Regions from separate parts of the Pseudomonas sp. MTM4 genome, predicted to be linked through region 1. Evidence: riboswitches for the same ligand, from Rfam matches in the RefSeq annotation. Region 1 holds a riboswitch; the other holds the start of a gene.
What was found. Region 1 has a riboswitch for cobalamin ahead of GYM54_RS17120 (TonB-dependent receptor domain-containing protein). Riboswitches for the same ligand answer to the same signal wherever they lie in the genome.
Positions count from the first base shown of each region.

Region 2: linked by a shared signal. The riboswitch ahead of btuB (TonB-dependent vitamin B12 receptor) and the one ahead of GYM54_RS17120 (TonB-dependent receptor domain-containing protein) in region 1 are both predicted to bind cobalamin.

Region 1 is NZ_CP048411.1:3,722,653-3,726,064, reverse strand. It holds gene dxs (1-deoxy-D-xylulose-5-phosphate synthase) at 1-1,142, shown strand, start outside; cobalamin riboswitch at 1,325-1,540, shown strand; gene GYM54_RS17120 (TonB-dependent receptor domain-containing protein) at 1,639-3,412, shown strand, end outside.
Region 2 is NZ_CP048411.1:40,767-44,178, reverse strand. It holds gene btuB (TonB-dependent vitamin B12 receptor) at 1-1,840, opposite strand, end outside; cobalamin riboswitch at 1,955-2,172, opposite strand; gene GYM54_RS00245 (metallophosphoesterase) at 2,326-3,129, shown strand; gene GYM54_RS00240 (hypothetical protein) at 3,162-3,412, opposite strand, start outside.

The DNA of each region.
Region 1 (3,412 bases):
TCGAGGAGCTGGGCTGGAACTACATCGGCCCCATCGACGGCCATGACCTGCCGACACTGATCGCCACGCTGCGCAACATGCGCGACCTGTCCGGCCCGCAGTTCCTGCACGTGGTGACCAAGAAGGGCAAGGGCTTCGCCCCGGCAGAAGTCGACCCCATCACCTGGCACGCCATCAGCAAGCTGGAGCCCGTTGGCGGTCCGGTTGCGCCGAAGAAACCCAGCGGCCCGAAATATTCCAACGTGTTCGGCCAGTGGCTATGCGACATGGCCGCCGCCGACCCGCGCCTGACCGGCATTACGCCGGCCATGAAGGAAGGCTCCGACTTGGTCGATTTCAGCGAACGCTATCCCGATCGTTATTTCGACGTTGCCATCGCCGAACAGCACGCCGTGACGCTGGCCGCCGGAATGGCCTGTGAAGGCGCCAAGCCGGTGGTCGCGATCTACTCGACCTTCCTGCAACGGGCTTACGACCAGCTGATCCATGACGTCGCGGTGCAGAACCTCGACGTGCTGTTCGCCATCGACCGCGCCGGCCTGGTCGGCGAAGACGGCCCGACCCACGCCGGCAGCTTCGATCTTTCGTACCTGCGTTGCATCCCCGGCATGTTGGTCATGACGCCGAGCGACGAGAATGAGATGCGCCGCATGCTGACCACCGGTTATCACTTCGAAGGCCCGGCGGCGGTGCGCTATCCGCGCGGTACCGGCCCGAACGCGACCATCGAACCTGGCCTCGAACCACTGGAAATCGGCAAGGGCGTGATACGCCGCCAGGGGTCGAAGGTGGCGCTGCTGGTGTTCGGCGTACAGCTGGCCGAAGCGCTGCAGGCAGGCGAAGCACTCGACGCCACCGTGGTCGACATGCGCTTCGTCAAACCCTTGGACGAGGCGCTTGTGCGCCAATTGGCTGAAGCCCACGACCTGCTGGTAACCGTCGAGGAAAACAGCATCATGGGCGGTGCCGGTAGCGCCATCAGTGAATTCCTGGCCGCTGAGAACCTGCACAAGCCGGTCCTACACCTGGGACTGCCGGACTACTACGTCGAGCATGCCAAGCCGAGCGAGATGCTCAAGGAATGCGGACTCGATGCCGGCGGTATCGAAGCGGCGATCCGCGCGCGGCTGGCGCAGCACTGAACCATCGACGCAAGATGCGCGGCCCACGCCGCGCTGAGTCACGCCCTTTCGACACCATGTCCGGGGGTCGATGGTGCATGTTCGAGCCGCCACAAGCCCGCCACATCCGCTCTCGCGGCCAAGGCTCCTCCCGTTGCCAGCACATTGCTTGTATTTCTTCTGAGCAGCCCTTAAGGTTCCCGCGATTTCCAATCCGCCCAGGTGTGCACGACCGCAAGGTCCGCATTAAACGGGAAGCCGGTGCGCTCGTTGAGCAAGGCCGGCGCTGCCCCCGCAACGGTAATCGACCGCGATCCATGAGGATCGCCGCCCGCTCAACCGCCACTGTGCTCAGCATGGGAAGGCGAGCGTGGTGCGTGTCGAAAGCCCGGAGACCGGCCTGACGGATTCGACTGGTGTTGCGGAGGGCAGCACCGTCAAGCGCGGCCGCCTATCATCATGCCCTCGCTTGTTCCTGCCCTCCTCAAAAGCTGTGATCTTTTGAGGAATTTCAAGAATGAAACTGTCCCGTATTGCTTTGGCCGTGGCGCTGTTGCCCGGCGTATCGGCGTTTGCCGCCGAGATCGAGCATGAACTGCCGAACATGCTGATCACCTCGGCGCGCCAGGCCGAACCCCGCACGCAGGCTACCGCTGCCAACACCCTGTTCACCCGCGCCGACATCGAGCGCCTGCAAGCCCGCAGCGTGCCTGAATTGCTGCGCCGCGTTCCCGGTGTGCAAATCAGCAGCGCTGGCGGCGTGCCCTCCCTGTCGTTACGCGGCACCGGTACGGCACAGACGCTGGTATTGCTCGACGGCCAGCGTATTTCGTCGGCAACCAGCGGTTTCGCCCGCCTCGACTATCTCGCCATCGACAACATCGAGCGCATCGAAGTCATCCGCGGCCCCCGCTCGTCGCTCTATGGCGCCGACGCCATTGGCGGCGTCATTCAAATCTTCACGCGCAGCGGCAAACGGGGCGTGCATCCCGAAGTGCGCCTGGCCGCCGGCAGCGACCAGACCTTCCAGCGCAGCCTGAATTTATCAGCCGGCACTCAGCAAACACGCATCCATCTCGGTGCCAGCCTCGATGAGCGCGACGGCTTCGACATCACCCGCGACAATCGTGGCGCCGATGGCGACGACGACGGCCAGCGCACCAAGGCGCTGCATTTGAAGCTGGATCACCGGTTCAACGCCGATTGGAAAACTGGACTGAGCCTCAACGACCAGCGCGGCGACAACGAGTACGACGATGCTTACGAGTTCGCCCCCGGCATCCCGCAGGACGAGTTTCGCCTCAGCAGTTACAGCGGTTATCTGGACGGGCAGCTGGGCGAAATTTGGAACAGCCGCATAGAACTAGGGCGCAGCTTCGATCGTAATCGCGCGATCGGCTCTGCGTACAACGACAGCCTCCTGGAAACCACCCGTCATTCCGCCGCCTGGCTCAATCGACTGCAACTGAGCGAGAGCCAACAGCTGAGCCTTGGTAGCGACTGGTACGAGGACCGCCTCGACGCTACCACTGCCTACCAAGAGGACAGCCGCGACAATCTGGCCTTCTTCGCGCAACACAGCTTTGAGGGCGAAGGCTTCGGCACCGAACTCGGCTTGCGCCACGATGACAATGAGCAGTTCGGCACCCATAACAGCTGGAATGCTGCGTTCAGCCTGCCGGTAGGCCTATCGCAGCGATGGATACTGAGCTACGGCGAGGGCTTCCGCGCGCCGACGTTCACCGACCTCTACGCACCGCCAGCATGGGGCCCCAATCCGGACCTGGAACCGGAGACTTCCAAAACCTACGAGCTGCAATGGCGCGCCGATTTCGACGGCACCCTGGTCGAAGCCTCGGTTTACCGTACCGACGTGGAAGAGCTGATCGCCTGGAGCGGCAATCGTATGGAGAACGTCGCCCACGCACGGATCAACGGCTTCGAGGCCAGTATTGCCCGTGAACTGCTGGGTTGGCAGGCCAATCTTGGCTTGAGCATCATCGACCCGCGTGACCGCGACAGCGGCCACGTACTGCCGCGCCGCGCCAAGCGCACGCTCAGTCTTGACCTTGACCGCACATTCGACACGCTTTCGGTCGGCGCCATCTGGCATGTGTCCAGCACCCGTCACGATGACGCGGCCAACACTCAGGAGCTGTCCGGTTATGGCGTTCTCGATCTGCGCGCGGGCTGGCAGAGCCATCCCGAGCTGCGCTGGGAGGCCAAGGTCAGCAATCTGTTCGACCGCGATTACGCGTTGGCAACCTATGATCGCCCAGCCGGGCCGTCAT
Region 2 (3,412 bases), 1.0 Mb from region 1:
AATACACCGCGCGGCCAGGTTGTTCGTAGGTTTGGGTGGTTTCGTAGTCGCGGTCGAACAAGTTCGCCAGTTTGACCTGCAGGCGCCAGGCCTCGTCGACGCGGTATTCGCTGCGTAGATCCATCAGGGCGTAGCCGGGCATGCGCGACTCCTCGGTGTTGCTTGCCTTGTCGAAGCGTTCGCTCGCCGCGTACAGCGAGGCGCCCAGCCCGATGGCACCGAACTGGCGATCCAGATCCAGGTTGAACTGGCGCTTGGCACGGCGTTGCAGCAGATGGCCGTGGTTGGCCTTGCTGCGGTCCTGCGGGTCCATGAAGGTCAGATTGGCGTTCACATCCCAGCCGGCCAGCACGGTGGCAACGGTGGTCTCGATGCCACGAATGCGCGCCACGTCGACGTTTTCCGGACGCATGGGGCTAGTCCCTGCCCAGACGATCAGGTCCTCGATCTGGTTTTCATAGGCGCTGACACTCCACTCGCCCCAGCCGTGGCTGCCGCGGATGCCGATCTCGTAGCTTTCCGATTCCTCCGGCTTGACGTCCGGGTTGCCGGCGGTAAAGGCGCTGGCCGGGTAGTACAGATCATTGAAGGTGGGCGCGCGGTAGGCGGTGCCGTAGGCTGCGGTCAGGGTCAGTGCCTCGCTCAGGTCGAAGCTGTAGCCCAGGCTGCCGGTGTCATGCGAGCCGAAGAATTCATCGTCGTCGCGGCGCAGGCCGGCCTGCACGCCGTGACGACCGAAGGCGGCCTGATACTGGACGAAGTAGCCCTTGTTGTAGCGGCTGTCTTCGGCATAGTTGTCGCTGCTGTCGATGCGATCGGTCTGGTAATCCATGCCGAGGCTCAGCACCTGCGCCTCACCGAAACGCAGGTCGTTCTGCCAGCTCAGGCTGTCGCGGCGGGTGTCGAAACGGGAATAGAAGTTGCCATCCTGAAAGTTGTCGCTCAGGTCCTCGCTGTGCCCCGCCTGCAGGGTGATATCCCAGAAAGCCAGCGGCGAGAAACGTGCACGGCCGCTGAGCGCCTGCAGAGAGCCGTCGCTATAGGCGTCACGACCGGTGGCGCCGCTGGTCGAGCGCGTGTCGAAATCGCTGTGGTTTTCGCTCTGCAGCCAGCTGCCGTCCAGCTCCAGCCCGTTGTCGAAGCGATAACCGGCGCGCAGCTGCGCAGACAGTTCGCGGTAGCCGTCCGCATCCGGCTCGAAGGCTTTGGGTGCAGTGCCGCGATAGGCACGGGCATTGATGCCGTCGGTGGACTCGCTGGCCACGCCGAGGTTGAACCAGCCGTTGCCGTGGCTGCCGGCCAGGCCAGCCGAGCCGGTGTAGCTCGAACGCGAACCGGCACCCACCGAAAAGTAAGGTTTGAAGCCATCAGCGCCGCCACGACGGGTGAATATCTGGATCACCCCGCCCATGGCCTCCGAACCGTACAGGCTGGAACGCGGTCCGCGCACGATCTCGATTCGCTCGATCTGCTCCACCGGGATGCTTTGCAGCGCGGCGCTGCCGGAGGTGGCCGAACCGACCCGGACGCCGTCAATCAGCACCAGTACGTGCTTGTCGCTGGTACCGCGAATGGATATCGAGGTGCTCTTGCCACGCCCGCCGTTGCTGGTGACGCTAACCCCAGCCAGGCGTTGCAGCAGCTCCGGCACGCTGCCGGCCTGCTGGCGTTCGATCTCGTCACGAGTAATAAGGCTGCTGGAAGCGATGGAGACCGGCGAATGGCCGGTCCGGCTGGCGGTAATCACCTGCTGGCCCAACAGCAAGGCATCGCCGTGATCGGCCAGCACACAGGAAGGAAGGCCCAGCAGCACCACGGCCAGGGGAAGGGAATTGCGCATTGGATGGATATTCTCCGTCGTGCCCGCCGCACGACATACAGTCGATAAAGGCAGACGGAGAAAGTGAAAGAGGTGCAGGTGCAGGCAGCCGCACCCCGATCAGCGCCCGCCGCACTGCCGTGGAATGCGACAGGCCGGTCTCCGGGCTTGCGAGCGGATGCCTTGCATCCGGAAACCGTCGCCTTCCCATGCCTGTGGCACAGTGGCTGTGAGCGGTGTCCTGTCTCGCCTACCGTTGCGGGGGCAGCGCCGGAATCGTCATTGCGACTGGACCGGCTTCCCTGTTTCACCACTGGCATTAAACCAGTGGCACCTGAAGCGACGCGGAGGTTAGTCCAAGGCCCTGCGCAGCGCAACTGAAAGCAATGCCGCAGGCGCTTCCGGGTGCGATCCGGATTTTTTACCGGAACGCCAGGCCGTTAACGGCTTCGAATGCGATAACGTGCCCATCAATTCGGCATCCCCAACGAGAAGACGCCAGCCACATGACGACCATCGTGCAGATCTCCGACACTCATTTCGGCACCGAGCAACCGGCGGTGGTGCAAGCCATGGAAGACCACGTGCGCGAGCATCGCGCCGATCTGCTGATCTTCTCGGGCGACATCACCCAGCGCGCCAGAGCCGGACAGTTCGCCGCAGCGCAGGCATTCGTCCAGCGCCTGCACGGCCATGGCATTGCCGAAAAACTGGTGATCCCGGGCAATCACGACATTCCGCTGTATAACGTTTTCGCGCGCTTTCTGATGCCGTACCGCAACTATCGCCGGCATTTTGGAGACGATCTCGAGCCCACCTTCGAGAACGACGAAGCGCTGATCATCGGCCTCAACACCACGCACCCACGGCGGCACAAGGACGGTCTGGTGACCGAGGAGCAGGTGCAGGCCGTGACGCGGCGATTGAAGCAGGCCGATCAGAACAAGCTGCGCATCGTGGTCGCGCACCAGCCTTTCGGGGCGATGAAATTGAGCGACCTGAGCAATCTGCAGCACAACGCCGACGACGCACTGCACCGCTGGGCCGATCACGGGCTGGACTTGGTGATGGGCGGGCATATCCACCTGCCCTATGTGTTGCCGCTGTCCAAGCAGTATCCCGGACTATCGCGGGAGATCTGGATGGTCCAGGCCGGCACCACGCTTTCGTCACGGGTACGCGGCACTTCGCCGAACTCGTTCAACCGCCTGAAGCTTCACCCCGGTGCCGACAAGAAAGCCTGCGTTGAACGCTGGGACCTGCTGGATGATCGCTTCGTGCTGGGCTCGCACTTCAATCTGCACTGGTAGCGCCGCTGCGCACCGGTCAGAGGTGAGAGAGGTCAGTGCCGTGGAACGAATCCGGCCGGTTTGGTGGCCAGCCAATCGACGAAGGTGCGCAATTGCGGATCGGCAAGTAACGCCTCTCGGCTGTTGTAGGTGAGCGCCAGTTCCTTCTCGCTGAACAGACGGTGGATCTGATTATGACAAGGCCGACATACCCACAGCGTGGCGATGATGCGCTCTTCGCGAGCGAAACGTTTACGTATGTAGGTTTTGCCGTGTAACGCTTTGGGAATCAGGTGATGGCGGG